Regions from separate parts of the Agarivorans sp. DSG3-1 genome, predicted to be linked through region 1. Evidence: predicted binding sites of a transcription regulator. Region 1 holds the regulator's gene; each other region holds the start of a gene.
What was found. Region 1 encodes sigma-54, which starts transcription at its own class of promoters, with help from an activator protein. Its sites were predicted from a motif close to GTTGGCACGNNNNTNGNNT; they were not measured.

Region 1 (7,536 bases):
CACCGAGTAGTGAATCATCCTCGTCCACTACATACAAGGCGTCTGTGGCCTCGGGCAGTTCACCGCGCACCCGTAAGTAACGTAATACCACATCAATAGTGACGTCGGCACGAATGGTGATGGTGTCAGTGTTCATGATACTGCCGGCAGTATCTTCAGGATAGGCTAAGGCGGCTTCTACACGATGACGGTCTTGCCCGTCCATCTGTTCTAATACTTCTTGATACACACTATCAGGCAGGCTACGCAGCACATAAGCGATATCGTCGGTGTCCATGCCTTCGGTGGCTGCGGCAAGCGTCTCAGGCGCCATTAATTGCAGCACGCCTTCCATTACGTCTTCGTTAAGCTCTTCGAGAATTTCGCCGTGTTGTTCAGGATCGGTGAGTTGCCATAACACTTTCCGCCCCGCTGGTGGGCTAGATTCTAGCAGTAAGGCTACGTCACAGGCCGGCATTTGATGAAGCATGCGCCTAACATGCACAAACATACCGCTGTCTAGGGCTTGGTTAAGCTCCTGCAAACGTTTGTGCTGATTAGGGTTTAACTCCATCTCTTCCGGCATAAGCATTCCCTATTATTGTTTAAGCAGCGCTTGCTAAGTGTAGCGTGTGTTTATTGCGCTTTGGTTTATTCTTCGTCGAAATTTGCTTCTATTAACGCTTGAACAGCATCTAAAGCCGCAGTGGCATCGTCCCCTTCGGAAATAATGGTTAAGGTATTACCTTGAGCGCTGGCTAACACCAACAAGCCCATTACACTGGCAGCTGAGGCAGTTTTCTCGCCATCGATAATGGTTAGTTCAGCATCAAATTTTTGGGCCAGCTCTACCAGTTTTGTCGCTGGGCGAGCATGCAGCCCCAGCTTGTTTTTAACGATAACTTGCCTAGTGAGTTTCAAGACGGTGTTCCAAAGTGCGATGGCGACGTTGTACTTTACGCTGAGCACTAAAGTGTTCAGCTAGTTTTTCTGCTACGTAAACACTACGGTGTTGGCCACCAGTGCAACCAATGGCAATGGTTAGATAAGCGCGATTATTGGCTTCCAAATGCGGTAACCAAGATTGTAGTAAATCACGAATTTGCTTAATGTATTGATTGACCAAAGCTTGTGCTGATAAATACTCTTGAACGGGTTTATCTAGGCCAGTCAGTGGTCGTAACTCTTCTTGCCAATGGGGGTTCGGCAGAAATCTAGCATCAAACATATAGTCAGCATCGTTAGGTACGCCGTTTTTAAAGCCAAACGATTCAAACACTAAAATTAACTGTTGTTGCTGATCGCCAGTTACTCTAGAGCGAATTAAGCCACTTAGCTCATGCACTGATAAGCGTGAAGTATCGATGCGTAAATCAGCATTTCGAGATAACGGTGCCAGCAGCTCGGTTTCCGATTCAATCGCTTCCGCCAGAGACAAATTAGTTTGACTCAGCGGGTGAACTCGCCGAGTTTCGCTGTAACGGCGGATCAGCGCTTCGTCTTTAGCATCTAAAAAAATGCTTAATAGATTCACATCAGGGCCGGCGTTGCGAATAATTTGGCCTATCGGCGAAGGTTCGTCTGGGAGGTTTCGAATATCGATACTTATTGCTACTTTAGAGTAAGTATTTTTTAAGTTATCGATAAGAGATTGCCATAACACAACCGGGAGGTTGTCTACGCAATAGTAGCCCAGATCTTCTAGTACTCTTAAGGCGACGGTTTTTCCTGAACCAGAACGCCCACTCACGATAATGAGTTCCATGACTATCCCTAACGGTGATTAGAGTATTAGGCTACCATGATGTCGTATAATTCGTCATCACTTTGTGCACAACGAAGTTGTTTACATACTTGCTTATCGTTAAGTTTTTCAGCTACTTGAGATAAGGTGTTGAGGTGTTGTTTACACTGATCTTCTGGTACCAGTAAGGCAAAAACCAAATCAACAGGTTTATTGTCAATGGCATCAAAAGCAATTGGGGGATCACAACGTAAAAAAACAGCGGTTGTTTGATGCTGTTTATCAATGCGGCCATGAGGTATTGCCACGCCTTGCCCGATACCGGTGCTGCCCATTTTTTCTCTATTCAACAAACTCTCAAATATACATTGAGCTGTCGTATCCAGTTGACCAGCGGCTAGTTCACTAATGATTTCTAAGGCGCGTTTCTTTGAAGAGCATTGGACTGCACTTTGAGTGCAATCCAAGCTTAGTACTTTATCTATTTGCATGGAGGTGACTAATGTTTGTTAAGTTTTTCTTTATGTTTGATAACTTGGCGGTCAAGTTTGTCGATGAGACCATCAATGGCCGCATACATATCTGAATGTTCAGCGGTAGCGAATAATTCACCGCCATTTAAATGTAAGGTGGCTTCTGCAATTTGATTGAGCTTCTCGACGTTGAGGATGACATGAACATTGTTTATCTGGTCAAATCGTCGAGTGAGCTTGGCAAACTTGTTATGGACATATTCTTTTAAAGACTCAGTTATATCAACGTGGTGTCCGGTAAGATTAATTTGCATAAATATAGTCCCCTTGATTGGCCTTAAAGTAGGCTCTTACGTTGGTTAGAAGGTGGTATCGCTAAAGACTCACGATATTTTGCAATCGTACGTCTTGCCACCTTGATCCCCTGATCTGCCAAAATATCAGCAATCTTACTATCGCTGAGAGGTTTACTGGTATTTTCGGCAGCAACCAGTTTCTTAATTAATGCACGAATAGCGGTAGATGAACATTCACCGCCGCCATCGGTAGCCACATGGCTAGAGAAAAAATACTTAAGTTCGAAAATGCCGCGAGGTGTGTGCATGAATTTTTGAGTTGTCACTCGAGAAATCGTTGATTCGTGCATTTCTACTGCTTCGGCCACATCGTTCAGCACCATTGGTTTCATTGCTTCTTCACCGTATTCGAAGAAGGCTTGTTGATGGTGAACGATACAGTTAGAGACTTTGAGTAAGGTTTCATTGCGGCTTTCAATACTCTTAATAAACCACTTGGCTTCTTGTAAGTGGCTACGGATAAACTGAGTATCGGTGGCATTAGACGTTTTACTTAAGGATGCATAGTGAGAGTTTACTCTTAGCTTCGGCATCGCATCGGGGTTTAGCTCTACCACCCAACGACCTTGGCGCTTCACTACGGAAACATCGGGAATAACGTATTGGGCTTGGTTTGGCTCAACAGCGTTACCCGGGCGTGGTTCTAAGGTGTGAATCAAACGCATCACTTCGCGCAGCTGGTCTTCTTTTAATTTGGTCTTTCGAGCCAATAAGCGAAAATCTCGATTGGCTAATACATCGATATGGTTAGACACCACATCTTTGGCTTCATTTAGCCATGGTGTTTCTGGGGAAAAACGGCTTAATTGAATTAACAAACATTCTTGTAGTGAGCGCGCGGCAATGCCTACGGGGTCGAAATGCTGAATCCGTTTTAGTACTGCTTCAATTTCGTCAAGCTCTACATCTAAGTCGTTATTGTCACTAGAATTGAGGCCATCTAATAACTGTTCACAATCTTGTGTGAGGTAACCAGATTCATCTACTGCATCAATAATGGCTAAAGCAATGGCTTGGTCTACTTCGCTGAATGGAGTAAGGCGCATTTGCCACAGCATGTGATCTTGTAAGGAGTCAACGGTTTCGCCTTGGAATAACATATCGTTGTCGTCACCACCGCTACTGCCGCTCGATGAGCTAGCTGGCGCGGAACTGGCGCTATAAATATCATCCCAAGTGGAGTCTACGGGTAGGTCATCAGAAACAGTTTCTTGGTTAATGGCATCACCAGCTTCCATTTGGCTGCTGTCTACGTCGGCGCTGGATTCGGCTTCTGTAGATTTTTCATTGGCTGACTTAGCGTCTGTTGCGTCACCATCATTCGAATGTGACTCATCCGCCTCAAGCAGAGGGTTACTTTCCAGAGCCTCTTGAATTTCTTGCTGTAAATCCAGGGTTGAAAGCTGGAGTAAGCGTATGGCCTGTTGTAACTGGGGGGTCATGGTTAACTGCTGACCAAGACGCAACTGCAAAGATGCTTTCATTAACTACCGCTATCCCTTCTTTTTATATTATTTTCTAAGCTGCACTTTAACTATAGCTTGAATTGTTCACCGAGATAAACTCGTTTCACGTGCTCGTTTTCAAGTATTTCTTGTGGCTTACCTGAGGCTATCAATTCACCCTGACTAACGATATAGGCATGCTCACAAACATCGAGAGTTTCCCTTACATTGTGGTCGGTAATTAATACACCTAGACCGCGATCACGCAGATGTTCAATGATTTTTTTAATATCAATAACGGAAATAGGATCTACCCCAGCGAAGGGTTCGTCAAGCAAAATAAACTTAGGGGCTGCGGCTAAGGCGCGGGCAATTTCTACCCGGCGACGCTCTCCGCCTGACAGGCTCATACCGAGATTTTTGCGAATATGCCCAATGTGAAACTCTTCTAGCAAATCGTCCAATGCGCCAATTTGCTGCTCTTTGTCCAAATCCTTACGGGTTTCTAATACCGCTAGAATATTTTTTTCTACCGATAAACGGCGAAAGATAGAGGCTTCTTGGGGAAGATAACCAATGCCTTTTCGTGCTCGAGTATGCATAGCGGTGCTAGACAGATCGTCATCATCGATAAGTATTCGGCCTTGGTCTCGTGGTACTAGGCCAACTACCATGTAGAAGGTAGTGGTTTTACCGGCGCCGTTTGGCCCTAGTAAACCAACAATTTTCCCGGTTTCTACATTTAAACTGACGTTCTTTACTACCTTGCGACCTTTGTAGCTTTTGGCAAGGTTCTCAGCGATTAAGGTACTCATGATTACTCATTGTCCTCGGGGGAGAGTTCTTCTAATTGCTGAGGCAGGAAGATAGTGGTCACTCGATTATTTTCATCGCCTTGAGCAACCATCTCTTGTTTGTTAATGCTGTATTTAATCATTTGGCCTTTTACTAAGCTCTCTTCTTGCTTGAGCTGAGCATTGTTGGTTAACGTGAGGGTCTGCGTTTTTAAATCGTAACGCACCTCGTTGGCCTCTGCTTCAATTGGCTTGCCGCTGTCTAGTAGTTGGTAAAAAGTTGCCGGTTCGCCTTTGGCGATCATCACCTCGCTGCCTTTTTCTTCACTACCTATTACGCTGAGTTCTTCGGCGTGCATTTTTATTGAACCTTGAGTCACCACTACATTATTGTAGAAAGTGACGCGGTTTTCTTTGATGTTGACCTGCTGGCGGTCGGCATCAACAATAATTTGTTTGTTGAAGTCGTCTTCAAGTGCTTGAGAACCCCAAGAAAGCATAAACAAGCTAGCCGCTAGCGCTAACTTACTCTTGTGGGTTGTGGTAAACCGCTTCGATATCATCTAATAAAGTCACTATTTCGTTAGCTAGATCACCGTCCATGCCAACACCATACAATTCGTACGATGGGCCATACACGGTAACAGGTTGATCGCTGCTCATGGTTTCGCTTTGCAGATCGATTTCCAAACTTTCGGTAATTATGTCGCGAACATACTCGCCACGACTTAAGTTTTTAATCACTACATTGTCATTTAAGGTGACAGTTTGTTGCTGCTGTACTGTAGCGTGATCAGCCACAATTTGCCATACAGGTTGACGAGGATCTGGGTAAACCAAAATCTTTGGTTGAGTAAATTCTGTGTGCTTAAGTTGTTCAAAAAACTCCATTTGTTCGGCATAGATACGGTAACGAGGGCTGCCATTTTCGCCAAAGCTGACGCTATAGAGTTTCTCTGCAACAAAGTTGGGCTTGCTGGCTTCGCGTTGAGCGCTTTGTTGTTTAGGATCTGAGGGGCTTAATTGCCACAACACCAAGGCGAGAACGAACAGGCTAGCAAAAAACAGCGTAACGCGATTCATACACTCATACCTTGAGCATGTTCTAGCTGATCTTTGGCTTGCAGTATTAGATCACAAAGCTCGCGTACCGCGCCAAAACCACCTGGGGTAATGGTAACCAAGTTAGCATCTTGCTTGCACAGCGGGTGAGCGTTATGTACAGCAACACCTAAGCCACAAGCGCGCATTACCGGCGTATCAACCACATCATCGCCAATGTATGCCACTTCGTCAGCTGACAGGTTGAGTTGTTCGAGCATTTGTTGGTAGGCCACCATCTTGTTTTGTTGGCCTTGGTAAATGCGGCTTACACCTAAAGCCTGCATGCGTTTTTCTACGATAGTAGATTGGCGGCCAGTAATAATGGCCACTTCTACACCAATGTTTAACAAGGCTTTAATGCCAAAGCCATCATGAGTATGAAAGGCTTTTAGCTCTTCACCATCATTGCCAAGGTAAATTCGGCCATCGGAAAACACTCCATCAACGTCGCAAATAAGCAACTTGATGTTTTTAGCACGGGTAAAGTTTTGCGAGCTTACCGAGCCATAAGGCGTGTTAATCGTCATTAATATACTCCAGCCTGCAGCAGGGTATGCATGTTAAAGGCACCCACTACGGTCTGTTGGTTCAATACAAATAAGCCGTTAATTGATTTGGCTTTCATCAGCTTTAAGGCGTCAAAGGCTAACCAAGAGTCTTCAATGACTTTGGGGTTTTGAGTCATTACTTGGCCAATTGGTGTGTCATGTATATCGATGCGTTGATCAAGTATTCGACGTAAGTCGCCGTCGGTAAAAATACCCACCAATTGCTGCTTAGCATCAACAATTCCCACCATACCTAAACCTTTGGCAGTAATTTCGAACAATGCTTCACGAATAGTTTGTTCGACTGTTACTAGAGGGATTTGTTCCCCGCTTAGCATTAAGTCACTCACACTTAACAATAATTTTTTACCTAAAGTGCCGCCAGGATGAGATAGCGCAAAATCATCGGCAGTAAACCCACGGGCTTCTAATAGTGCTACCGCCAACGCGTCGCCCATTACCAAGGTTGCTGTAGAGCTTGCGGTAGGTGCTAACCCTAATGGGCACGCTTCACGAGGCACTGAGATACATAAATGGTAGTTGGCAAGCTTGGCCATAGACGAGTTGGGGTTGCTGGTCATCGCAATAGAACGAACACCAATTCGGTTAAATACAGGGTAGAGCGAGAGTATCTCTTCTGATTCACCAGAATTAGACAAGGCTAATACAATGTCCTCGGCAGCAATCATGCCTAAATCACCGTGGCAGGCTTCGCCAGGGTGAACAAAAAATGCGGGAGTGCCGGTAGAGGCTAAAGTAGCGGCAATTTTATTGGCAATGTGGCCTGATTTACCCATACCAGTAAGAATCACCTTACCTTTACAGGCTAAAAGCATTTCGCAGGCGGCGGCAAATTCTTGATCAATATATTGATGGAGATTTTCAATAGCTAAGCTTTCAATCTCAAGGACTTGCTTGGCTGAAGCGATATAATCAAACGACACTCATTTCCCCTTAGTTTCTTAAATCAGTAATAACAGGTGCTTAGGCTAGAAATAATAGCAGTTGATAGCCTATGAAGCCGCTTAACAATAAGCCGCCTTCCCAACGAGTGATTTTGCGGCTTTTACCAAAGCCCATCGCCATGATGAAC
Region 2 (7,536 bases), 960 kb from region 1:
TTTAACCTTCGGGAGGACGCTCACCACTTTGTGGTTCATGACTGGGGTGAAGTCGTAACAAGGTAGCCCTAGGGGAACCTGGGGCTGGATCACCTCCTTATTATGATGCTGATGTTCCTGTGACGTGTTCACACAGATTGCTTGATGAAAAGATAAAGAGAGATAAGTTCTAGTGCGGTTTAGGACCAACGAGAACAGCTTTACAGTGTCCCGTTCGTCTAGAGGCCTAGGACACCGCCCTTTCACGGCGGTAACACGAGTTCAAATCTCGTACGGGATACCATTTCTCTCTTTGGTTTGAGAATACAAAGCTAAGCATTTGTTTATACAGTGCTTAGCTTTGGTTTCTAAGAAACCAATTGCTCTTTAACAATTTGGAAAAGCTGATAAAAAATATCTCAAAAATACGAGTTAAATAACAAGTGTTTTTGGTATTCAAAAAAATAAGGTGATCGTACTCGAATGGCAGGACTTATACAGCCTGACCATTCAAGTTAGTTAAGCGACAACATTTAGGTGTTGTATGGTTAAGTGACTAAGCGTATACGGTGGATGCCTTGGCAGTCAGAGGCGATGAAGGACGTGTTAATCTGCGATAAGCCATGTTAAGTCGATAAAAGACGTTATAGACATGGATTTCCGAATGGGGAAACCCACTGCATTTTATGCAGTATCGCAACGTGAATACATAGCGTTGCGAGGCGAACCCGGGGAACTGAAACATCTAAGTACCCGGAGGAAAAGAAATCAACCGAGATTCTGGTAGTAGCGGCGAGCGAACCCGGATTAGCCCTTAAGCTTTTATGTGATTAGTGGAATGTTCTGGAAAGGACAGCGATACAGGGTGATAGCCCCGTACATGAAAATCTACTTTAAGTGAAATCGAGTAGGACGGCACACGTGATATGTTGTCTGAATATGGGGGGACCATCCTCCAAGGCTAAATACTCCTGACTGACCGATAGTGAACCAGTACCGTGAGGGAAAGGCGAAAAGAACCCCTGTGAGGGGAGTGAAATAGAACCTGAAACCGTATACGTACAAGCAGTGGGAGCCCCTTCGTGGGGTGACTGCGTACCTTTTGTATAATGGGTCAACGACTTAATTTCAGTAGCAAGGTTAAGCGAATAGCGGAGCCGTAGGGAAACCGAGTGTTAACTGCGCGCATAGTTGCTGGGATTAGACCCGAAACCCGGTGATCTAGCCATGGGCAGGTTGAAGATTGGGTAACACCAATTGGAGGACCGAACCGACTAATGTTGAAAAATTAGCGGATGACTTGTGGCTGGGGGTGAAAGGCCAATCAAACCGGGAGATAGCTGGTTCTCCTCGAAAGCTATTTAGGTAGCGCCTCGGACGAATACTAGTGGGGGTAGAGCACTGTTAAGGCTAGGGGGTCATCCCGACTTACCAACCCTTTGCAAACTCCGAATACCACTAAGTACTATCCGGGAGACACACGGCGGGTGCTAACGTCCGTCGTGGAAAGGGAAACAACCCAGACCGTCAGCTAAGGTCCCAAAGTCATAGCTAAGTGGGAAACGATGTGGGAAGGCTTAGACAGCCAGGATGTTGGCTTAGAAGCAGCCATCATTTAAAGAAAGCGTAATAGCTCACTGGTCGAGTCGGCCTGCGCGGAAGATGTAACGGGGCTAAGCTATGCACCGAAGCTACGGATGCTTGACTTGTTCAAGCATGGTAGAGGAGCGTTCTGTAAGCCGTTGAAGGTGAGTCGTAAGGCTTGCTGGAGGTATCAGAAGTGCGAATGTTGACATGAGTAACGATAAAGGGGGTGAAAAGCCCCCTCGCCGAAAGACCAAGGTTTCCTGTTCAATGTTAATCAGAGCAGGGTGAGTCGGCCCCTAAGGCGAGACTGAAAAGTGTAGTCGATGGGAAACAGGTTAATATTCCTGTACTTCGTATAATTGCGATGGGAGGACGGAGAAGGCTAGGCCAGCATGGTGATGGTTATCCATGTTTAAGGTTGTAGGCTGGACACTTAGGAAAATCCGGGTGTCTAAGGCTGAGAATTGATGACGAGTGTCTACGGACATGAAGTGGTTGATGCCCTGCTTCCAGGAAAAGTCTCTAAGCTTCAGATTATACGAAACCGTACCCCAAACCGACACAGGTGGTTGGGTAGAGAATACCAAGGCGCTTGAGAGAACTCGGGTGAAGGAACTAGGCAAAATGGTACCGTAACTTCGGGAGAAGGTACGCTCTTGATGGTGATGGGATTTACTCCCTAAGCTGCTGAGAGTCGCAGATACCAGTTGGCTGCAACTGTTTATTAAAAACACAGCACTGTGCTAAATCGAAAGATGACGTATACGGTGTGACGCCTGCCCGGTGCCGGAAGGTTAATTGATGTGGTTAGTCTTTGGACGAAGCTATTGATCGAAGCCCCGGTAAACGGCGGCCGTAACTATAACGGTCCTAAGGTAGCGAAATTCCTTGTCGGGTAAGTTCCGACCTGCACGAATGGCGTAATGATGGCCAAGCTGTCTCCACCCGAGACTCAGTGAAATTGAAATTGCCGTGAAGATGCGGTGTACCCGCGGCTAGACGGAAAGACCCCGTGAACCTTTACTACAGCTTGACACTGAACATTGACCCTACATGTGTAGGATAGGTGGGAGGCTTTGAAGCGTTGTCGCTAGATGATGTGGAGCCGACCTTGAAATACCACCCTTGTAGTGTTGATGTTCTAACGTTGGTCCCTTATCGGGATTGCGGACAGTGTCTGGTGGGTAGTTTGACTGGGGCGGTCTCCTCCCAAAGAGTAACGGAGGAGCACGAAGGTTGGCTAAGTACGGTCGGACATCGTACGGTTAGTGCAATGGCATAAGCCAGCTTAACTGCGAGACAGACACGTCGAGCAGGTACGAAAGTAGGTCATAGTGATCCGGTGGTTCTGTATGGAAGGGCCATCGCTCAACGGATAAAAGGTACTCCGGGGATAACAGGCTGATACCGCCCAAGAGTTCATATCGACGGCGGTGTTTGGCACCTCGATGTCGGCTCATCACATCCTGGGGCTGAAGTCGGTCCCAAGGGTATGGCTGTTCGCCATTTAAAGTGGTACGCGAGCTGGGTTTAGAACGTCGTGAGACAGTTCGGTCCCTATCTGCCGTGGGCGTTTGAGAATTGAAGGGAGCTGCTCCTAGTACGAGAGGACCGGAGTGGACGAACCGCTGGTGTTTGGGTTGTTATGCCAATAGCATTGCCCAGTAGCTACGTTCGGAACTGATAACCGCTGAAAGCATCTAAGCGGGAAGCAGGCCTTGAGATTAATTCTCACTGGGACTTTAAGTCCCCTGAAGGGCCGTTGGAGACTACAACGTTGATAGGCAAGGTGTGTAAGTGCTGTGAGGCATTGAGCTAACTTGTACTAATTACCCGTGAGGCTTAACCATACAACACCTAAGTGGTGTGTATGTTTGATGAAGATTATCTTATTTAGAAACCAAGAGTGCTTGTTAGACTCGTGGGATGTTTCAGCTTTTTCGAATGTTAAAGACAACAAGTTTTTGCCTGGTGGCAATAGCGTTGTGGACCCACCTGAACCCATGCCGAACTCAGAAGTGAAACGCAACTGCGCCGATGATAGTGTGGGGTTTCCCCATGTGAAAGTAGGTCACCGCCAGGCTCTCATTAGATGACCCCATTGTCGCAAGACGGTGGGGTTTTTTATTGGACAAAAAAAGTGGGCTACTTTCAAGTAGGGCGAAGGCCGCTAGGAAAAAGCGTGCTTTTTTAGGCCGAAGCGGAAGCAGCTATGCTGCGCACCTGTTCCACCGCCAGGTGCCAAATACTAAGCCCGCTCATTGAGCAGGCTTTTTTATTACCTGCGATTTATCGCTCGAGGCAAACAACCACAATCAATATCCATCCCCTATCCTCCTCTGTTTTACAAAGTGTGTTTCGTCGTTAGTACCTCTCAAGTCCTTAGCTCAGTACAAGGTTCTGTTGGTAGGAGCATCTAAGGATGCTTTAAGTCGAGGGGATTTTGGGCGCAGCGCTAAAAGGCGTTATCCGTTAATAAGTGGCTTCATTAGATGCAAGTAGGTGCCTAGTGGCATTGGATTAATTGTGGATCTAATGCTGACTTTTTAGATTATCGTGAGGTAAGCATTGCCGGAAAAGTAGAATTACTGGGCAAATAATATCCGGTATTGGGTAGGTGTTGCCGACTTTTTATGTGGTTTAGTCGTTCAATAAGGAATTTGTGGCACTTAAACCTGTATCGGCGGTTCTGAATTAAAATTTATATGTTTTTATAAAAACATTATGAAATGCTAGTGATTGGTTATTTTGTGGCATTTAATTTGCATTTTTTAGGCTGCCCAACCAGAAGCGGCAAAAACGACGGAATGTTGTCGGTTGAGCAAAATTTTTTGTCATGTAGATGATCGTAAGGATATGTTTCTACTGACGTTAGTGGCATTTGCTTTGCTATTTGTAGCCTAAGGCTTACTTAGGTAACTAATTATAACAATTGAGCTAAAAGCTCGAGCCTAAGTTAAAGCGAATGGAAGAAAGTGGTAAACGGAAACTAACGTAAGTAGGAATAGACCAATGATTTCCCGATTTTTAGTGTTATGCGGCACATTACTGTTGTCTGCATGTTCAACCATTGTCGACGGGGTAGAAAAAGTAGCTGACGATGTTCAAGAAAGAGAAGATCGTAACCAACGCCAAGTAACGGTGAGTACCGATAGTCGTTCTCCGATCCCTGACGACCCTTTTTATGCGCCAATTGAACCTAGCCCAGCAGCCGACCCAGTGATTGTTACGGGCTCTATGTTCAATAGTAATACCTCCCGCAGTTTATATAGCTATACGCCGCCTTTCGCCTTAGGCGATACAATTACAGTGATGCTTGAAGAAGAGGCAACGGCTACTAAGTCTGCTAGCTCAAACCTTGCCAAAGAAAATAGCTACAAACTTGACCCTGTAACTGTGCCTGGCGGATCGCTAACGATTAACGGCAAAGTTGTTGAACTCGAGATGAGCCAGAAACAAGACTTTGATGGAACCTCTGATGCTAACCAACGCCACCGCTTATCCGGTCGCATTACTGTATCGGTAGTAGACATACTGAATAATGGAAACTTAGTGGTTCGGGGTGAAAAGTGGTTGGTGATAAACAACGGCAAAGAGTACATGCGCTTTACTGGCATTGTGCGACCACTTGATGTTGGTGAAAACAACTCTATTGGTTCTTATCAAGTAGCCGATGCTCGAATCGAGTTTAGCGGTACCGGGGATCATGCTGACGTACAAACTCAAGGCTGGCTGTCGTCATTCTTGGGTGGAAGTATGTGGCCACTATAGGAAAAGCCAATGTCCTTATTTATTAGGGCTTTCTGCCTTTGGTTAATGTTAGCGGGCGTTAACGCCCCTAGCTATGCCGTATGGTTTGAAGGCGAAGGCCAAGCCAAGATTGTAGACGGCCAAGTGGATAAAGCGCGCCAACAAGCGATTCAAGATGCTTTGCTTACTCTGATGTATCGAGGTGGAGCGAGTGTAAAGTCGCTACAGATAGTGAAGTCAGGAGTATTAGAAACTGATGAGCTAACAGTGCGTACTAATGGCGAAGTTTATGACATGAAGCTGTTAGTAGAGACCATTGAAGACGACCAAATGACAGTCACGGTTGCCGCCGACATCTTTCCTCTTAATACCTGTGAAAAAGACAGTTATGCAAAAACGCTGTTTGTTGGGCCTTTCCAGCTACAAAAACGCGAACATGCACAACTTGGTGGTATTTATCGTACCCCTGAGGAAGTATCTCAGCGCTTGTTTCACCGCTTCAAGTTAAAGAGCAAGCGAGTAGACGCACGGCATTTAATGACCCGACAAATCGCTTTTGACGGTCGTTACGCTAATGATATTGAGCCGCAAATGTTGAAGGTTGCGAGGAGTCTATCTTCGCAATACGACGTGCAATATATCTTGTTTGGCAAAATCAACGACATGTCTAGCTACAACGAAACAAGCACCAATTTATTGGGAATGAAGAGCACCGTTAAGCAGCGTAACTTTCAAGTGAAGTTATATGTGATAGACGGGATAAACGGCGAAACAATCTTACGCAAGAGCTATGGCTCTAATCGAGAATGGCCATTTGATGTCACCATGAAACTTGACGTAACAGGGCAAACTTTTTGGTCTTCTGACTATGGCAACTTGATTGATTCTTACATCGACCAAGCGGTTGTAGACGTAGAGGATGCGCTGTATTGCCGCCAAAGTTTAGCCACTGTGGTTGGCTTATACAACGGACAGGTGGTGATTAATATTGGGCAAACCAATGGCGTGCGCAAAGGTGACAAGTTTGAACTGGTGAGGCAGCAATACTTGATGCACTTAGATGGCGGCTTGCGTGGTCCGATATTTAATGCAGACGATACTCAGTTAACGGTGATGTCGGTGCAATCAGACCGCGCAGTGTTAGCGACCAAGCGTTTTTCAGATATGGCAAACATTCAAATACGAGATGTGTTGGTGGCGGTGGACAACGATCCATTTGCGATTACCGACAGCTCACAGTGATATTCTAAAGGAACGGAACATGACAACATCTTATAGTTCTACGCCATTGGCTACTAATGACGTAGCCTACAAACCTAAGTTACTTGATGTCAGCAATCAGCAGCCTAGTGAAGTGAAAACTGATACCAGTTTTAGTCAAAAGCTAAAGCAGGCGCTCACTCCTGATAGCCAAAAAGAACCGGTGACGGAACAAGTTGCTAGCAGTATCCAAACAACCGCTGCGGCGGCAGAAAATGGTGTGGGAATTACTGACATTGCCCCTGCTGCTATGGATATTGGTCTTGGTTTAGCCACCGGAAATCCCATTCAGGCTGGCTTGGCTGGAGCAGATTTAATGCAAACCGTATTAAAGGCTGATATTGAAAAGCAGTTCACTGAACTAGGGCAAGGAATTGCTGCGGCCTTGGTGGCCGGGCTGTCTGGTGATCCAAGTGCCACTCAGGTATTACCTACCGCTGAAGAACTTGCTGAGCAAGCGGCTTTAGCCAGCGCTGAAATAGTTAATGAAGGTGGTTTGCAAGTGGCAGCTGCTAATCAGTCTGCCGCCGGCCTTATTGGCACTAGCCAAGAAGGTAAAAGCGTTCCTACCAAGGGGAGTGTGCCAAAAGCAATGTTAGAGGCACAAGCTAACATCAATGACAATGAGTTGTTAGAGCCTAATAAACCCAAGGTTTAGCCGCATTAAATACCCGGCCTAATTCTCTTTTAGGCCGGTAATCCTTCCAATACTTTGTGCTTCTTCTCCCTATTTCATAGGGTTTGTTATAATTGCTTGATGAAAAGCTTAGGGCTTGAATACTATTTTGTGCGTTAATTGCATATCATGGGCGCAGCTCAGTTGTTGATGTAAGGGATTATATGAAAACGATTTTTACACTGTTATTCGTCGTTAGTTTGTTGGCTTGTGGCGGCGGTGGTGGTGAATCTACAGTGGTAGACAATAGACCTAGCTACTCAGTAAGTGGCACCGCGAATGTG
Region 3 (7,536 bases), 1.4 Mb from region 1:
CAGAGGTAGTTGTTCAAGGCTTTAATGGCGTAATGCAAATGCTAGGTGGTCGCCAAGGCGGTGGTCAAGGTCAAAGCATGGGTGGAGCGCCACAGCAGCAAAATAACTGGGGTGGCCAACAGCAAGCAGCTCCACAGGCTGCTCCTACCGCACAACAAGGTGGTTTCCAGCAGCAAGCGCCGCAACAACAGGCTGCGCCTCAGCAAGGTGGCTATCAGCAACAAGCTAAGCCTGCTGCTCCGCAGCAAGCGCCTCAACAAGCTGCACCACAGTTTAACGAGCCGCCAATGGATTTTGACGACGATATCCCCTTTTAGGCTGCTAAGAGCTAAAAATAAAAAGCCTCAAGAAATTGAGGCTTTTTAGTATCTATAGCTTATTTAGCTGTACTCGCTATTTAAGTGAATTGATTAACTGCTTTAGGTAAGTGACTGGAATGGCATAACTAATAGCACTAGGGTCAGCTAGCACTGCCTCTTTAGTCGTTTTCACAAACACCTTGTTAATGATAGCGATTACTGCACCCGTTTCAGGGTGATATAAAGGGCTGCCGCTGTTACCCGGGTAGGCGGTAGCGTCTAATTGATAGATGTTATACGGCGATTTAAGTCTTTTAAGTTGTGCTAAGTTTAGCTCGCTGGCATTTCGGGCGGGTATCACCACTGGCGTTATACTCGAAATAATACCGCGGTGAGTAACGGGGTAAAGTCCCAATACCGCACCAATAGGAAACCCAGTGAAGGCATACAGTTCTCCTTCGCGTACCTTTTTATTAGACAGGCTCATCGCTTTTAGGGCTTTACCTTCAATTTTTAGCAGCGCTAAATCATGTTTCTGATTGCTTGCCACCAAACTGGCTATTCGTATTTCCGGCGAGCGACCTTGCCCAACAAACACTACGAGTTTTTCGTTCTGCTGTTGATTTAGGCTTTTGGGAATGACGTGGGCATTAGTAGCAATTAAATGAGGCCCAACCACAAACCCTGTTCCTCTAAGATTTGCACGAGGTGAGTTAAGCTTGTTGTAGGTGCCAACGCCAACTACAGAAGGTTTAATTCTTTCTATAGTGTCAGCAAGATCGCTTAACGCGCCAGCGCTAAACATCGATAAAAATGAAGCGATGGCAATAATGAAGGCGAGTTTCATACTATATTCTTCCTTGAGAGACTATTTCATCTTAATTTTTACTCGGTACTAGAGCAAGTTAGTATAAAAGCGACTAGGTTTGTGTAGTGCGTAATACTGTGAAGCGAAAAAGGCCAAATGATGATGAGTTTTAATTACGAAGATGCGTTCTCCAGAAATATTGGCTGGGTTACAGATGCAGAGCAACAGATACTGCGTGGTAAGCGTGTGGCTATGGCCGGTGCCGGGGGCGTGGGTAGTGAACACATAGTGACGTTAGCAAGGTTGGGGGTTGGCAAGTTTCATATCTCTGATTTTGATGAATATGAAGTACATAACTTTAACCGTCAGGCTGGGGCGTTTATGTCTACGGTGGGCCAAGATAAAGTTAAAGTGATGGAACAAGTTTGCTTGGATATTAATCCCGAAGCTGAAGTGAAGTCTTTCCCTGAAGGGATTTTCGAACATAATGTTGATGAATTTTTAGATGGCGTTGATGTATATGTAGATAGCTTAGATTTTTTTGCGCTATCGGCGCGTAAGTTGGTTTTTCAAAAGTGTTTGGAAAAAAATATACCGCTAGTAACCGCAGCTCCTTTAGGTATGGGCTGCGCATTTCTTTGCTTTATGCCGGGAGGAATGACCTATGAAGAATATTTTCGCTTTGAGGATGCAAGCAGTGAAAATGAGCAATACATTAAATTCTTGATTGGACTTTCGCCCGCTATGTTACAGCGACCATACTTAGTTGACCCTAGTAAAGCGGACTTCCACGCTAAAAAAGGCCCGTCGATGCCTATGGCTGTGAAAATGTGTGGGGGAATTGCCGGCACTTATGTGCTCAAAATATTATTGAATAGAGGTGAGTTAATTACTGCTCCTTACGGTTTGCACTTTGATGCCTACCGAAATCGTTTCAAAAAAACCTGGCGGCCAATGGGTAACCGCAACCCACTGCAGCGTATTGTATTTGGTGTGGCGAAAAAAATAGTATTGAGTGGGGGGGCTTAACTGTGACTTGGTGTCAGTAAGTTTTACAAAATGTTATTTATATTTGTATTAATATAGTTTAAGTTGTTGTAAGTATTTGATTTTTAATCTTGGCTTACTTATTGCTTTAAGCCCACCGTTATTTATAAACGATTTTACCAAACGGATGGGTTACATGAACAAATTGAAACATGCTTGCTTAGCAGTTAGCTTAGGATTAGCAAGTATTTCTGCTAGTGCGGAACTGATTACTGAATGGAACTACGCAAATGATGCGGGTTTTAAAGAGTGGAGTTCTCGTGCTGGCCAAGTTGGTATAGACACCGACGGTGCAACACTAGATGATTTTGATGTTCTTTTTGGTGGCGAGCTTCCTAAGAGCTTAGCGTGGGGTGACCCATATGGTGCAGTGAATCCTTTATTGAAAAAGAGTTCTCTTGTGATCGATGATGCTCAGTCTGGCCAAGTAAACACTAGCGCGCCAGGTGATGTAGCATCTTTAGATTTTGTAACAGGCACCGGCCTTACTCACGAAAACTGGGGTGTTACAGGTAATACTTTATCGTCAGCGGTTTTGTTTGATGGTTTGTTCTTGCAGCCTCTAGCACCTTTTGTAGGTCCTGCACTTCCTGCGCCAGTACTTGAATTTGATGTACTATTTGAAGAAACCTATAACACACCAACAAATAACGTGTGTAAATACGGTGATACTAAAGTAGGTGAGGCTGGTGTTAATGAAGCCGGTTGTTCAGACCTATTCACTTTAGTGTTGGATGATGGCGTTACTTTTTCTGAAGTTGGTGGAGATATCTACCTTCAAAACAGTTTCATATTACCAATCCCTGGTTTTGATGATTATGTTTATACCTTAACGACTCGCTTGCAGGGCTTAGAAGTATTAGATGGTTTAGATTGTGGGCCTGATGCTACTTGTATTGGTTTCTTGACTGAAGAAAACCAAACCAACCAACTAGAAGCCGCTTTTGCTATCTCTGCTGCAAAAGTAACAGAGCCAGGCACTTTAGCCATCTTTGGTTTGGGCTTATTAGGTTTGGCATCTGTTCGTCGTCGCGCTTAATCGCTGTTAGTGTTTAAAGCAGCTGCTGCTAGTAGCAGTAGTTGCTTGTTTTCCTTCCAATACCGCTCCTGCAATAAGAACCTGTGCCAAGCTATTTGGTTCCCCCCTTACTACAAATTACCTTTTTATCCTCAAGGCTCATCGTACATTGTTAACAGTGAACTAAACGTTAATGAATTACTCATGGTTTAGCTGGCATGCTAAAAGCCTTTGGCGAAAACGACGTTAGCCCGTAAAAGTGGCAGTGGAATTAGGGATCCCATGAGTATTTTATTCAATAAATGCTTTAGTTTTTTATGTCAGTAATTTTTACATCAACGTTTTATCAATGGGTTTTGTTTTTGTTAATGGGTTGTTTTAAAAGGGTTTTTAAAACTGGCACTTAGATTGCTATGTACAGGTTGTATCTTGAATCGTACTAACCAAATGGATGGGTGACATGAACAAATTAAAACTAACATGCTTGGCAGCTAGCTTAAGTTTTGCAAGCGTTGCTGCAAATTCTGCTCTTATTACTGATTGGGACTATTTAAATGATGCTGGTTTTGACCAGTGGACTTCAGATGCCGGTTCTATTGACCCTACCGGAATTGATGCTTCTGGTGCTACTCGTGACGAATTTGATCCAGTTGGTTTGTTTGGTGGTGAATTACCTAAAACGCTTGAGTGGGGTGTACCTTACGGTGCTGAAAACCCAGATTTGAAGAAAAGTGCTTTAGCGATTGAAGAAGCTAAAGAAGGTACTGTTACTACTAGTGTTGTCGATGGTGTTGGTGCATTGGTATTCTCTGAAGGTACTGGTCTTGTACATGAAAACTGGGGCGTTACCGGTGATACTTTAGTTGCGGCTACTTTATTTGACGGTTTGTTCCTAGCGCCTACAGCGCCAGTTGCTTTCCCACTAGCGCCAGCACCAGTACTACAATTTGGTGTTATCTTTGAAGAAACCTATAACACTCCTACGAACAACATCTGTAAGTACGAACCTACCCAACTAGTTGGTGCAGTAGGTATTAACCAAGAAGGTTGTTCAGACTTATTCACTTTAGTACTAGGCCCGGATGTTACCTACACTGAAGTTGGTGATGATATCTACCTTCAAAACAGCTTTGTATTGCCAATCCCTGGCTACGATGACTACGTATACACGCTTACTACTCGCCTTCAAGGTTTAGATGTATTGGGTGATATTGATTGTGGTCCAAATGCTACTTGTATCGGCTTCCTAACAGAAGAAGATAAAACCAATGAATTAAAAGCTGGTTTCGCTATCTCTGCTGCTCAAGTAACAGAGCCAGGCACTTTAGCTATCTTTGGTCTAGGCTTGTTAGGTTTGGCGTCAGTTCGTCGCCGTGCATAATGCTTATTTAAAAGTCGCTAACTATTAGCATTGAATACCCAAAGCGCAGCCTAGTTCTGCGCTTTGTTTTTTCAAGCCTACTTTATTTCAATTCATTATTTTTCTAAGGCTTAAGTGTTGTAAATAGATAATTAAACAGCTTAGAGAGCCCGTTATGATCCGTAACAAATATGTGAAAAAACTATCCACTGTGCCGGTTTTGGGGGCAGCTGTAAGAGGTGGGATTTCGATGTTGGTGAAGCGTGAAGCTAAACTCATCGCCGAACATTTTGCTGAGTTCCTCCGCCCCGTTGTTGCCTTTAAACCAGATATAGTTAACGAAGCTTTTAAAATTCGTCACGACGTATATTGCGAAGAGCTCAATTTTGAGCCCGTTCGTGATGACGGTATGGAACAAGATGAGTTTGACGATTACTCCCGCTTTTGCCTCATTGAACACAAACCTAGTTCTAACTTCGCCGGTTGTGTGCGAATAGTTTCTCCAACGAGTAAAAGTGAATTGTTACCGATTGAAAAATTTTGTTCTGAAGCGATTAAAAACGCTAAGGTTCATCCCTCCCAGTTTGACCGAAGCGAGATTTGTGAAATTTCTCGTTTGGCTGTTCGCCCTCAATTTCGCCGTCGTAAGGCTGATAATTTTGAGGGTGCCGCTTCTGGTGCTATTAACGAGCAAACCTATTCTGAGGAAGAGTTACGTTGCTTTCCTTTTTTAGCAATTGGTTTGTATTTGTCCATTGCAGCTCTAGCTGTGCGAGCTGGCACTCACCATGCCTTTGTTATGATGGAGCCTCGATTAGCTCGCAGTATGAGCTTCTTGGGTATTAAGTTTGAGCAATTAGGCCCAGCTGTTGATTACCATGGCCTACGTGCGCCTTACTACATTAGCACTGGCATGTTAACTCGCAGCTTACCTGTTGGTTTTCAGGTATTAATGAATAACATTGATAAAGAAGTAGAGAAAGGGTGTTTGGCTGCACGAAACAATGATGACAATGACGAGTACATCAAGAGAATGTATTCATCGTCTTTTTTTGAACAAAAAAAATCTCCCAACATTTCCATGCGGGAGAATTTTAATTGGTCTGAGTCTAGCGGCCTTTATCTTCCGCGCTAGCCGCACTTAGCAGCTACTTATTCCTACTTTATTTTAGCTGAGCTTCTAGTTCAGCTTTTTTATCTGTAAGTTCAGGTTCTAGGTTCCTGAGGTTATCCAGTACACCTTTCGCTTTCTTTGTCTGTTGGTCTGCAATGAGTGCTTCTACGTAGTGAAGCGCTATCTCGTTACTGGCTTGCTGTTGATAGCTTTGTTTAAGTGCAACAGTGGCTTGTTGAACTTTGCCCGCTTTTAGCAACATGTAACCGTAGGTATCGGTAACTTGTGGAATGTCGGGCTTTAGAGTGTGGGCTTTTTCAGCATACAGTAAAGCTTCAACAGGTTTGCCCATTTCATGATAAACCCAAGCCAAGTTATTTAATGCAATAACGTTCTCAGGTTCTTTTTCAATAATGACGTGATATTGAGCTAACGCTTCGTTTGGCTCAGCTTGCATTTGTAGCTCCGCTAGCTGAAGTTGTAGCGGTTGAGCTGCTTCTTTATGTTGCTCCATAGCTGACTTTATAAAGCTAATTGCCTGATCGATGTTTCCTGCATTTTTATAGGATTTAATCAAAAGGTTAGCGGTTTGAGTGCTAGGGTATTTTTTATAAAGTGCATCGAATGTTTCGATTGCTGCTGGCCAGTTTTCTTGTACTAAGTAGATGTAACCTTGTTGTTGCAAGGCTGCTGGCGTTTCAAGCTGAAAAGGTTCAAGTTGATTGAGCGCATCTTGGCTAGCGACAGCGTCTCCAGATTTTAGTTGCAGGACTGAATTTACAAAAATGATCTTTTGATTGGTTTTAAACAGCTTCATTGCTTGGGTACTAAGGCTTACCGCTTCTTTCAGTTTTCCCGCTGCTTCTAAAATATTAATGTTTTTAACGTAGGCCACTAATGACAATGGTGAGTTCTCTAACCATTCTTTAAAAGTGGCTACAGCTTTATCTTGTTGTTCAGCTTGAAGGTATAAATCACCAATTAATTGCCAAACTCTATCGTCTCTTAGCATTGGGTCGATTTTTTCGAAGGTGGCAATTGCCTGTGGAAAATCTTTTTTAAATAAGTAGTAGCGCCCTAGTTGCTCAGTCAGCAAGGTCGACTCGGGAGCAGTAGCTAGCTGTTCATCAATTAAGCTTTTTACTTCTTCAATCTTATCAATCTGCGAAGCGTGGCTCATTAAGAACTCAAAGGCTCTTAAGTTTTCAGGCTGCTCAATTTTTACCTCGTAAACTAATTGATAAGCTTTATCAATTTCACCTTTTTGTACATATACCGATGAACTAAATAGTTTAGCCGCTACATCGTTAGGCTGATCTTTGAGGATTGCTTGATAGGCGCTAAGTGCTTCGTCGTAACGCTCTTGTTGCTCTAAAATCGCGCCTTTAAATAACTTAACGCTTTGATCTGCGGGATGCTCTGCTATCCATTGGTTCAAGGCTTTAAGCACTTCTTCCGTATTGCCTTGTTGGTAGCTATAGGTTTGCAATCCTAAAAATGCCTGAGCGTGGTTAGGTTGCTCAGCGAGTACTTCATTGAGAATTTCTATACCATCGAGATCATTTTGCTTTAACTTCAGTAAACCAAGTTTAGCTTTTTCTGCTAAACCACCAGATTGAGCCGCTTTCTCAGCAATTTGAATGGCTTCCTCGGTTCTGCCTAAGCGGTTTAATTGCAAACTTACCGTGCTTAAAAAGTCGCTATCTTGTGCTGCGGCAATAGAGGGTTGGTTGAGTTGGTTAAACGCACTATCTAGCTGGCCTATTCGAAACTGAGTTGTTACATATAGTCGTTGCGCTAACGCATTGTTGGGATCTTTGTTGATCACTCTTTCTAACTGAGTGAGGGCTTGTTCATACTTTTGCAACTTATAAGCTGAAATGCCGGCCA
Region 4 (7,536 bases), 1.5 Mb from region 1:
GCCAATTTCTTCAAGTAAAATACGTGACGACCATGCATCACCACCAATGTTGTAATCACCTATAATTGCGACGTCGTAATCGGTAGTTGCGACTTCTTTGCCTTCCGATTTATCCAATACGTAATCACGTAAAGTATCGTTAGCAATGTGGTGTCCCAGAGATTGACTCACCCCACGGAAACCTTCACAACGCACTGGCACAATGGTTTTGCCAATTTCTGCGCCCTTGGTTTTAGCCACAGCTTCAATATCGTCACCGATAAGGCCAACTGGACATTCAGATTGAATCGACAAACCTTTAGCCAGCGGAAATAGCATTTCTACTTCGTCAACCATGGTCGCTAGCTTTTTATCGCCACCAAACACGATGTCACGCTCTTGGAAATCAGAAGTAAAGTTCATGGTGCCAAAGCTATTTACACCCGTGTAACCGGTGTAATAGTTACGACGCCCAGCGCGTGAGTATTGGCCGCAGCCAACTGGACCATGAGAGATATGTACCATATCTTTAATTGGTCCCCACACTACCCCTTTAGAGCCTGCGTAAGCACAACCACGCGCGGTCATTACACCGGGCAATGATTTACGGTTAGCGGTAATACAGCTGCCGGCTGCGCCGTCATTAGCACCTAAGTGCTTTTTGCGATCGGCTTTGGCTTTCTCTGGATAGACTTCTAGCACTTCATCGATCAGCGCTTGAGTCTCTGCTTTTTTATCTGACATTGCTGCCTCCTATAGCATTGATATATTCACTAAGATGAGTGATTAAGCCGTTGCTTCTTCAGCTGTTTGACCAATGATTGATTCGTCTTCTTCATCCATGATGCCGAATTCCATCAATAGTTCTTCAAGCTCGTCCATCGTTACCGGTGTAGGAACAACAAACAGTTGGTTTTCAATGATTTTGTTGGCTAACGTGCGGTATTCGTTGGCTTGGTTACACTTAGGGTTATATTCAATTACCGTCATACGACGGATTTCAGCTTGTTGTACTACGTTGTCACGCGGTACGAAGTGGATCATTTGGGTACCGATTTTGGCGGCTAGTGCTTCAATTAGCTCATCTTCTCGGTCACATTTACGCGAGTTACAAATAAGACCTGCTAAACGCACACTACCCGTAGCAGCATACTTACAAATACCTTTTGAAATGTTGTTAGCGGCGTACATCGCCATCATTTCACCAGATACAACAATGTAGATTTCTTGCGCTTTGTTTTCGCGAATAGGCATGGCAAAACCACCACACACAACGTCACCAAGTACATCGTAAAATACAAAGTCTAAGTCTTCTTCGTATGCGCCTTCTTCTTCTAAGAAGTTAATGGCAGTAATCACACCACGACCAGCACAACCAACACCTGGCTCAGGACCGCCAGACTCAACACAGCGAACACCGCCATAGCCCACTTTAAGTACATCTTCTAATTCGATGTCTTCCACTGAGCCAGCTTCTGCAGCCATTTCCATGATGGTGTTTTGCGCTTTTGCATGTAAGATTAAGCGCGTTGAATCCGCCTTAGGATCACAACCAATAATCATTACTTTTTTGCCCGCTTCCGCTAAAGCTCCAACCAAGTTTTGAGTAGTGGTAGATTTACCAATACCGCCTTTTCCGTAAATTGCACATTGACGAATAGCCATAATATTTCTTCCTATTAGCTTGATTAACGGTTCCCGCTGTAGCTACTGCGAATACTGTTCCAAGCCTTTAAATGACATGTAACACACTGTAATTATGGGAATAAATGTATTTTTAAGTGTATTCAAACAATTAAAATAGCTGACAATCGCTCGAGCAAATGTCGCGTTTGTAGCAAAGATGACTAGCGTGTGGGAGGGATGGTTCGGTAATTTAGATGGTTTAGCGCATGAGCCAAAACTAATTTTGTAGTCTCTTAACACTAGCTATTAGCAGCGCTTAATGTCTATTAAAGAATATGCCTTAGTAGCTCATCAAGCCGAGTTAAATGGTGCAAACAAGGTAATGACTAAAAATTAATAAAAATAGTACGAATGAAATCTCTATAAATTCAAAGTGACTAAATAATGATTTAGGGAGATTTGAACAAAGATCCGACTTTTAATAGCCGACACAGCCCCTTTAAAGAGTGTTTATTGCTGTCTGGTTTTCGGCTAAACCGCAGTAGATAACGACTTTCTTAAGTAAATAGTTTACTAATCACTCATTAGTGAAAGTTTTGTGCTAAACATTATGTTAGACAGATATTGTTTACAGTAAGGGCTAAAGGATGAAGCCAGTTGTCTACGTAGATATACAAGGACAAATTTGGAAAGTGATGGCCGATGGTCAGTGGGTGAAAGTAACGCCTTCTGAAATAGTCGACACCAGTGTTCCGTTAGTAAAAAACGTCATTAATGAGTTAGCTAAAAATCCGCTATTGGAAACAACTGCGGAAGATAGCGAGTCCGCAGCTCCTCCTCTCTATTCTCCAAACACCACCAACAATAGTAACAACCAATCTAGTCAAGGCGCTTCATTTGTGGTTAGGGTGCAACCAACCTTAGATGAGACACTTCCAGAAGCGGGTTTTACTACCCAGAATAGTGATTTAAGTATTAGCACCACTGAAAACCAAGGGGCTCAGGCCGATGCTATCCCCCCCTTAAGTAACGATGCCGTTATAACAGTAAATATTATTGACGGTGGTGATGGCTACGAAAACCAATTTGAAGTGCCCTCGGTAGTAATACAAGGAAACACCATTGATGTTGAAGATGGCCGAGTGGTGGTTATCACCCTTACTGACGCTAGCGGACAAACCATTACTGTAAATGCAGTGGTCGACAACAACAGCTATCAATACCAAGGCTTAAATATTCAGCAGTTGAGTGAGGGTAAGATAGATGTAAATGCCAGCGTAATGGATTACTTTGGTCAATTTGTAGAGACTAGCGATTCAACAATTAAAGATGTAGTGGCCAGTATAGAAGCTGAAATAGATGGCCAAGGAGATCTTTATGTTAACCAGTATGAGCAATCCTCCACTCCTTTGCATGGTGACATAGTTGGCATAGAAAACGGACAAACCGTATTTGTGCAAATTACCGACGTTGCTGGTAATCAGCTTAATTTCACTACGGCGGTAGATAACAACCAATGGAGAATTGCCAATAACGATTTATCTGGTCTACAAGATGGTGAGCTAAGCATTACCGCAAATGCTATAGATATTGCAGGTAATCCAGCAACAGCAACATCTACAATTACAAAAGATACCCAAGCAAGTATAGAAGCCCACATTGATGGCTTAGGCGACAACTACATAAACGCCGTGGAAGTTACCACCACAAAGCTATTTGGTGAAGTAGCGAATATTGAGAACGGCCAAAACATTAGCGTCAGCATAAATGATGGCAATGGCGGACAGCTTAATTTTGAAACCACCGTTAGCAACAATAGCTGGCAAATCAACAATGTAGATTTAAGTTCCCTGGCCGAAGGAACACTAAGCATTACCGCTAATACACTAGATATTGCCGGTAACATTGCTACCGCAAACTCAAGTATTGTTAAAGACACCCTAGCGGAAATAAATGCAAATGTTGATGGCCAGGGTGACAACTATATAAACGCAGTAGAAGCACCCACTACCCGTTTGTTTGGTGAGTTAAACAATGTTGAGGAAGGACAGTTAGTCACAGTCGTGGTTACCGATAGTAATGGTGATCAATTAACGCTAGAAACTCAGGTCATTAATGGTGTCTGGGAACTAGCAAGCACAGACTTATCAAGCTTGCTTGATGGCCAACTCACGCTAGAAGCTTCAACCACAGACATTGCAGGTAATATCACCAACGCCAGTTCAAGCATTGTTAAAGATACCCAAGCGACCATTAGCGCACGATTTGAAGGCAATGGAGACAATGCCATCAATCAGTCTGAAGTAGGCTCAACCTTATTAGAAGGAAGCTTAATTGACGTAGAAGATGGCCAAATTGTGTTCATTAGTGTTACTGACTCATTAGGGGGAAGCCTTAGCTTTGAAGTGCAATCACTAAACAATCAATGGCAAACCACCGAAAACTTGGCCAGTTTAGCTGATGGCCAATTGAACTTAACCGCACACACCACCGATGTAGCAGGTAACCCAGCAACAGCCACCAGCGTAATCACCTTAGATACTGGTATTCCTACCATTGATATCAATACCTTAGATGGCTTTAACGTTGCACAATTTAAAGCTGGCACTCTCACTAGCCTACAAGGAACCACCACCGGCGTTGAACAAGGCCAGCAAGTGAGTATTCAAATAAGCGATGAAACCCTAAGCATTGAAGCACTAGCCAGCGTAGATAACAATGGTAATTGGGTTACCAACAACATAGATACCAGTAGCTTACAAAAGCTAGAACCTTGGACACTCTACACCTCAGTAAATGATGTGGCAGGCAATAACGCACAAGATGCATTACCCTTGTTAAACGAACCTGACCCTCATATTTTACTCGAAACTGACCTATACCAAACCGGCGTATTGGTAACAAACTCCAACGTAAACATCTACGATGCTCAAGCGATTAGTTTTGCAGAAAACCAGCCTGAACTGGTAGGTGTTGAATCAGAAGGCAGCGCAATTACCTTAATTCTCTCGGCAGACAATAAAACCCTAGAAGCGCGCACTGTTGATACCAACGACCTGGTATTTAAGTTTACTGTTCTGGCAAATAACTCTATTCAGACCTTAGTTTACCGCGCCCTAGACAACGACTTAAATACTGATGAATCATTTTTAACACCGATCATTTCAGCCACTCAGTATGATTCTGATGGAACCAGCGAAACCGTACTTACCCCCTTAGTGATTGCGCTTAAAGACTCCGTTCCTCAAGTGCATAACGACTTTGCTCAGGTTACTGAAGGTGAATCGGTTTTTGGTAATGTAACTAATAATGACTTTAGTCTAGACGGTGACTTAAACGTCACTCAAGTCACCGTTGACGGAGTCACTAAAGACGTGGGAACAATTCCTGTTGTCTTTGATACTGACCAGGGGCGTTTATTTGTAGATAACAGCGGATACTGGTTTTTTAATGCCAACCGAAATTTAAACCACCAGCAAGATCAAGAGTTACGGTTTGAGTATAAAGTCACCGATAGCTCAGGTGATACAGGCAACGCTTTTAACAACATAGTAATTAGTGATGGTGCTGCCGGTCATTTTGTTGATGATTTGGCTGTTAGCACCGAAGGTAATTTAGATAACTCACCTACCAGCTTTACTGAAACCTTTACGATAAAACCTGGGAGCGATAATCCAGACCCAGAAAGCCTTGCCTTCAGCGAAGCCACGCTTGTAGACTTACAATCGCTATTTCTCACCAGCAGCACGCATTTAACATCCCTTGATTACTCCTTAAGTGACGATGGTAAAACCATTAGCGCAGAAGTGCCTTTTATTGGCTTAGTATTTACTTTGAGTCTGACAGGCCTTGCAAATGGTGATGAGCTTATTGGTACAACCACCTTAACCATGTTTAATAGCATTAACCAGTTAAACAGCAGCGACTTAACCTTTCTAAAGCTCACTATATTGTCTAGCGACATAGACGGTAGTGACAATGCACCAGGTATTGTTGAGTGGGTGCTCTCAGACGGTAATAATCCTCAGCTTAACAATAACCAAGCAGTGATGCTTAATGAAGCAGATTTAATTACTGGTGAAGTTAGCGCTATAGGTAGCGTTGATTTAGTCGTGGGTAGTGATGCTATTGCTGCAGTTGCTTTTGATGAGCAACAACCAGCCCTTAGTAGCGGTGGCGAGCCTTTATCTTATGCTGTTTCCCCTTTAGGAAACACATTAACTGCATATACTAACGACATTAACGACCGCGTATTTACCATTAGCATTCTTGACACTTTTAACGGTGAAACAAGCGAAACACTTAATTATGAGTTCACCTTATTTAAAGGCATAGACCAAAACAATGGCTCTCAGTTTCCAATAACACTAAACGTGCGTGATACCGACAATGATTCCCAAAGCGTAAATTTAGACATTACGATAAACGATAGTAGCGATATATTTATCGCGGTCATGGATATGCAACTAAGTGAGTCGCCGCGAGATCCAAGTACTCCTGTTGACGCATTTAGCACTGCCACTAGCACAGTATCATTAGTTTCAAATCAAGATCCTATCGATCAACTGACGCTAGATATAACCAATGGCGACCCAGTTTTAGATTCCAATAACAATCCTTTAAGTCAGAATGGCCAAGCACTTACTTGGCGCGACAACGCAGATGGCAGTTATGACGCCATACTCAGCACTAACGAAGTTGTATTCACAGTGAGCTTACCAGAAGACATAAACATAGCTGCTGACAGTGCTGCCGATGTAGACTTAACAATCAATCTCTATAGCCAAGTCGATCACTTACCCACCTCCCAAGAACAAAGCTTAACTATTGCTCTTCCAATTAAAGCCAGTGATACCGATGGCACTTCGCAAACGGCCACATCATTAGTAACTATTTTTGATGGTAGAGATCCGAGCATTAGCGCTGTAGGCCAAATAGAAGTAGATGAAGCCGATTTAGCAGACGGTAATCAGCCTAATGGGGCGTCTAGTGTTGACCCAGTTATAAGCATAAAACAAGGCAGTGATGATATTGCCGAGTTGCGAATAGACACCGCGGCATTTAACGCCCTAGGACTTAAATCCAGTGGCAGCCCTATAAGCTTAACAGCAGCCAATAGTGATGGTTGGTACATAGCCAGTAATGGCTTAGCGGAAGATATATTTCAAATTAGAATCAACCTAGATGGCAGTACCGAGTTTGTGCTTTTAGCCCCCCTCGACCACCCAGATGGGCTTGGTGAGAATTTACTTTCTTTAGATTTTAGCGTGACCGCCATTGACGCCGATGGCGATGCTAGCTCGCCAGTTAATATAGCAGTGGCAGTAACCGACGATGTACCGCAAAGCGAAAACAGATCCTTAGATTTAGTGGAGGGAGAAAACTTTACCACTCAATTAATCAATGAAACTGTCAGTGGCGCTGATGGCGCCACGATCATCAGCTTCAATTACATGGGCACTGATTACAACATACCTGCTAACGGTTCAGAAACAGTCCCCTTATATAACCCAAATCTATTAACAGAAGTTTATGGCGAGTTGACTATTCATGCTAACGGCCAGTTGGAACTCACGACTGAGAGTGACGTAACCGAGGACCCAGCGTTAGTCGATTCGATTACCTATGTAGTCGAAGATTTTGATGGTGACCAAGTCACCAGTAGCGCCACTTTGAACTTGGGAGATTCTCCTGGGGTGATTAGAACCGAAGACGTGCAAACCACTGAAGACAATGAGGTCGCTCTGTCTATTGAGGTTAGACCTGGTGATACCGATCAAAACGAAACTGTCACTAACATACTCATCGACGAAGCTTCACTAAATGGCGGAAGCTTATGGTTAGACAACGTCCAACTCATTGCCAGTGGCGGTGTATTTACCATCACTGATTTAGAGATTATTGATGGTAACGCCAAACCGAATGGGATTT

Region 2: the regulator sigma-54 is predicted to act here: its motif matches at 4,316-4,334, upstream of ACLD71_RS04430 (flagellar basal body L-ring protein FlgH).
Region 3: the regulator sigma-54 is predicted to act here: its motif matches at 3,568-3,586, upstream of ACLD71_RS02380 (THxN family PEP-CTERM protein).
Region 4: the regulator sigma-54 is predicted to act here: its motif matches at 1,690-1,708, upstream of nifH (nitrogenase iron protein).

Annotation. Positions count from the first base shown of each region.
Region 1 covers NZ_CP177241.1:1,906,597-1,914,132, forward strand. Annotated here, with positions in the region: gene mgtE (magnesium transporter) at 1-565, opposite strand, end outside; gene ACLD71_RS08995 (HPr family phosphocarrier protein) at 631-900, opposite strand; gene rapZ (RNase adapter RapZ) at 887-1,744, opposite strand; gene ptsN (PTS IIA-like nitrogen regulatory protein PtsN) at 1,771-2,214, opposite strand; gene hpf (ribosome hibernation promoting factor) at 2,223-2,510, opposite strand; gene ACLD71_RS09015 (RNA polymerase factor sigma-54) at 2,534-4,036, opposite strand; gene lptB (LPS export ABC transporter ATP-binding protein) at 4,087-4,812, opposite strand; gene lptA (lipopolysaccharide transport periplasmic protein LptA) at 4,815-5,354, opposite strand; gene lptC (LPS export ABC transporter periplasmic protein LptC) at 5,317-5,874, opposite strand; gene kdsC (3-deoxy-manno-octulosonate-8-phosphatase KdsC) at 5,871-6,422, opposite strand; gene ACLD71_RS09040 (KpsF/GutQ family sugar-phosphate isomerase) at 6,422-7,387, opposite strand; gene ACLD71_RS09045 (calcium/sodium antiporter) at 7,428-7,536, opposite strand, start outside.
Region 2 covers NZ_CP177241.1:945,780-953,315, reverse strand. Annotated here, with positions in the region: rRNA gene ACLD71_RS04450 (16S ribosomal RNA) at 1-100, shown strand, start outside; tRNA gene ACLD71_RS04445 (tRNA-Glu) at 208-283, shown strand; rRNA gene ACLD71_RS04440 (23S ribosomal RNA) at 526-3,416, shown strand; rRNA gene rrf (5S ribosomal RNA) at 3,534-3,649, shown strand; gene ACLD71_RS04430 (flagellar basal body L-ring protein FlgH) at 4,579-5,337, shown strand; gene ACLD71_RS04425 (flagellar assembly protein T N-terminal domain-containing protein) at 5,347-6,558, shown strand; gene ACLD71_RS04420 (hypothetical protein) at 6,578-7,234, shown strand; gene ACLD71_RS04415 (S8 family peptidase) at 7,417-7,536, shown strand, end outside.
Region 3 covers NZ_CP177241.1:492,579-500,114, reverse strand. Annotated here, with positions in the region: gene ACLD71_RS02400 (single-stranded DNA-binding protein) at 1-317, shown strand, start outside; gene ACLD71_RS02395 (S1 family peptidase) at 394-1,146, opposite strand; gene ACLD71_RS02390 (ThiF family adenylyltransferase) at 1,267-2,136, shown strand; gene ACLD71_RS02385 (THxN family PEP-CTERM protein) at 2,291-3,193, shown strand; gene ACLD71_RS02380 (THxN family PEP-CTERM protein) at 3,633-4,553, shown strand; gene ACLD71_RS02375 (PEP-CTERM/exosortase system-associated acyltransferase) at 4,708-5,667, shown strand; gene prsT (XrtA/PEP-CTERM system TPR-repeat protein PrsT) at 5,696-7,536, opposite strand, start outside.
Region 4 covers NZ_CP177241.1:3,446,182-3,453,717, reverse strand. Annotated here, with positions in the region: gene nifD (nitrogenase molybdenum-iron protein alpha chain) at 1-723, opposite strand, end outside; gene nifH (nitrogenase iron protein) at 766-1,644, opposite strand; gene ACLD71_RS15935 (hypothetical protein) at 2,253-7,536, shown strand, end outside.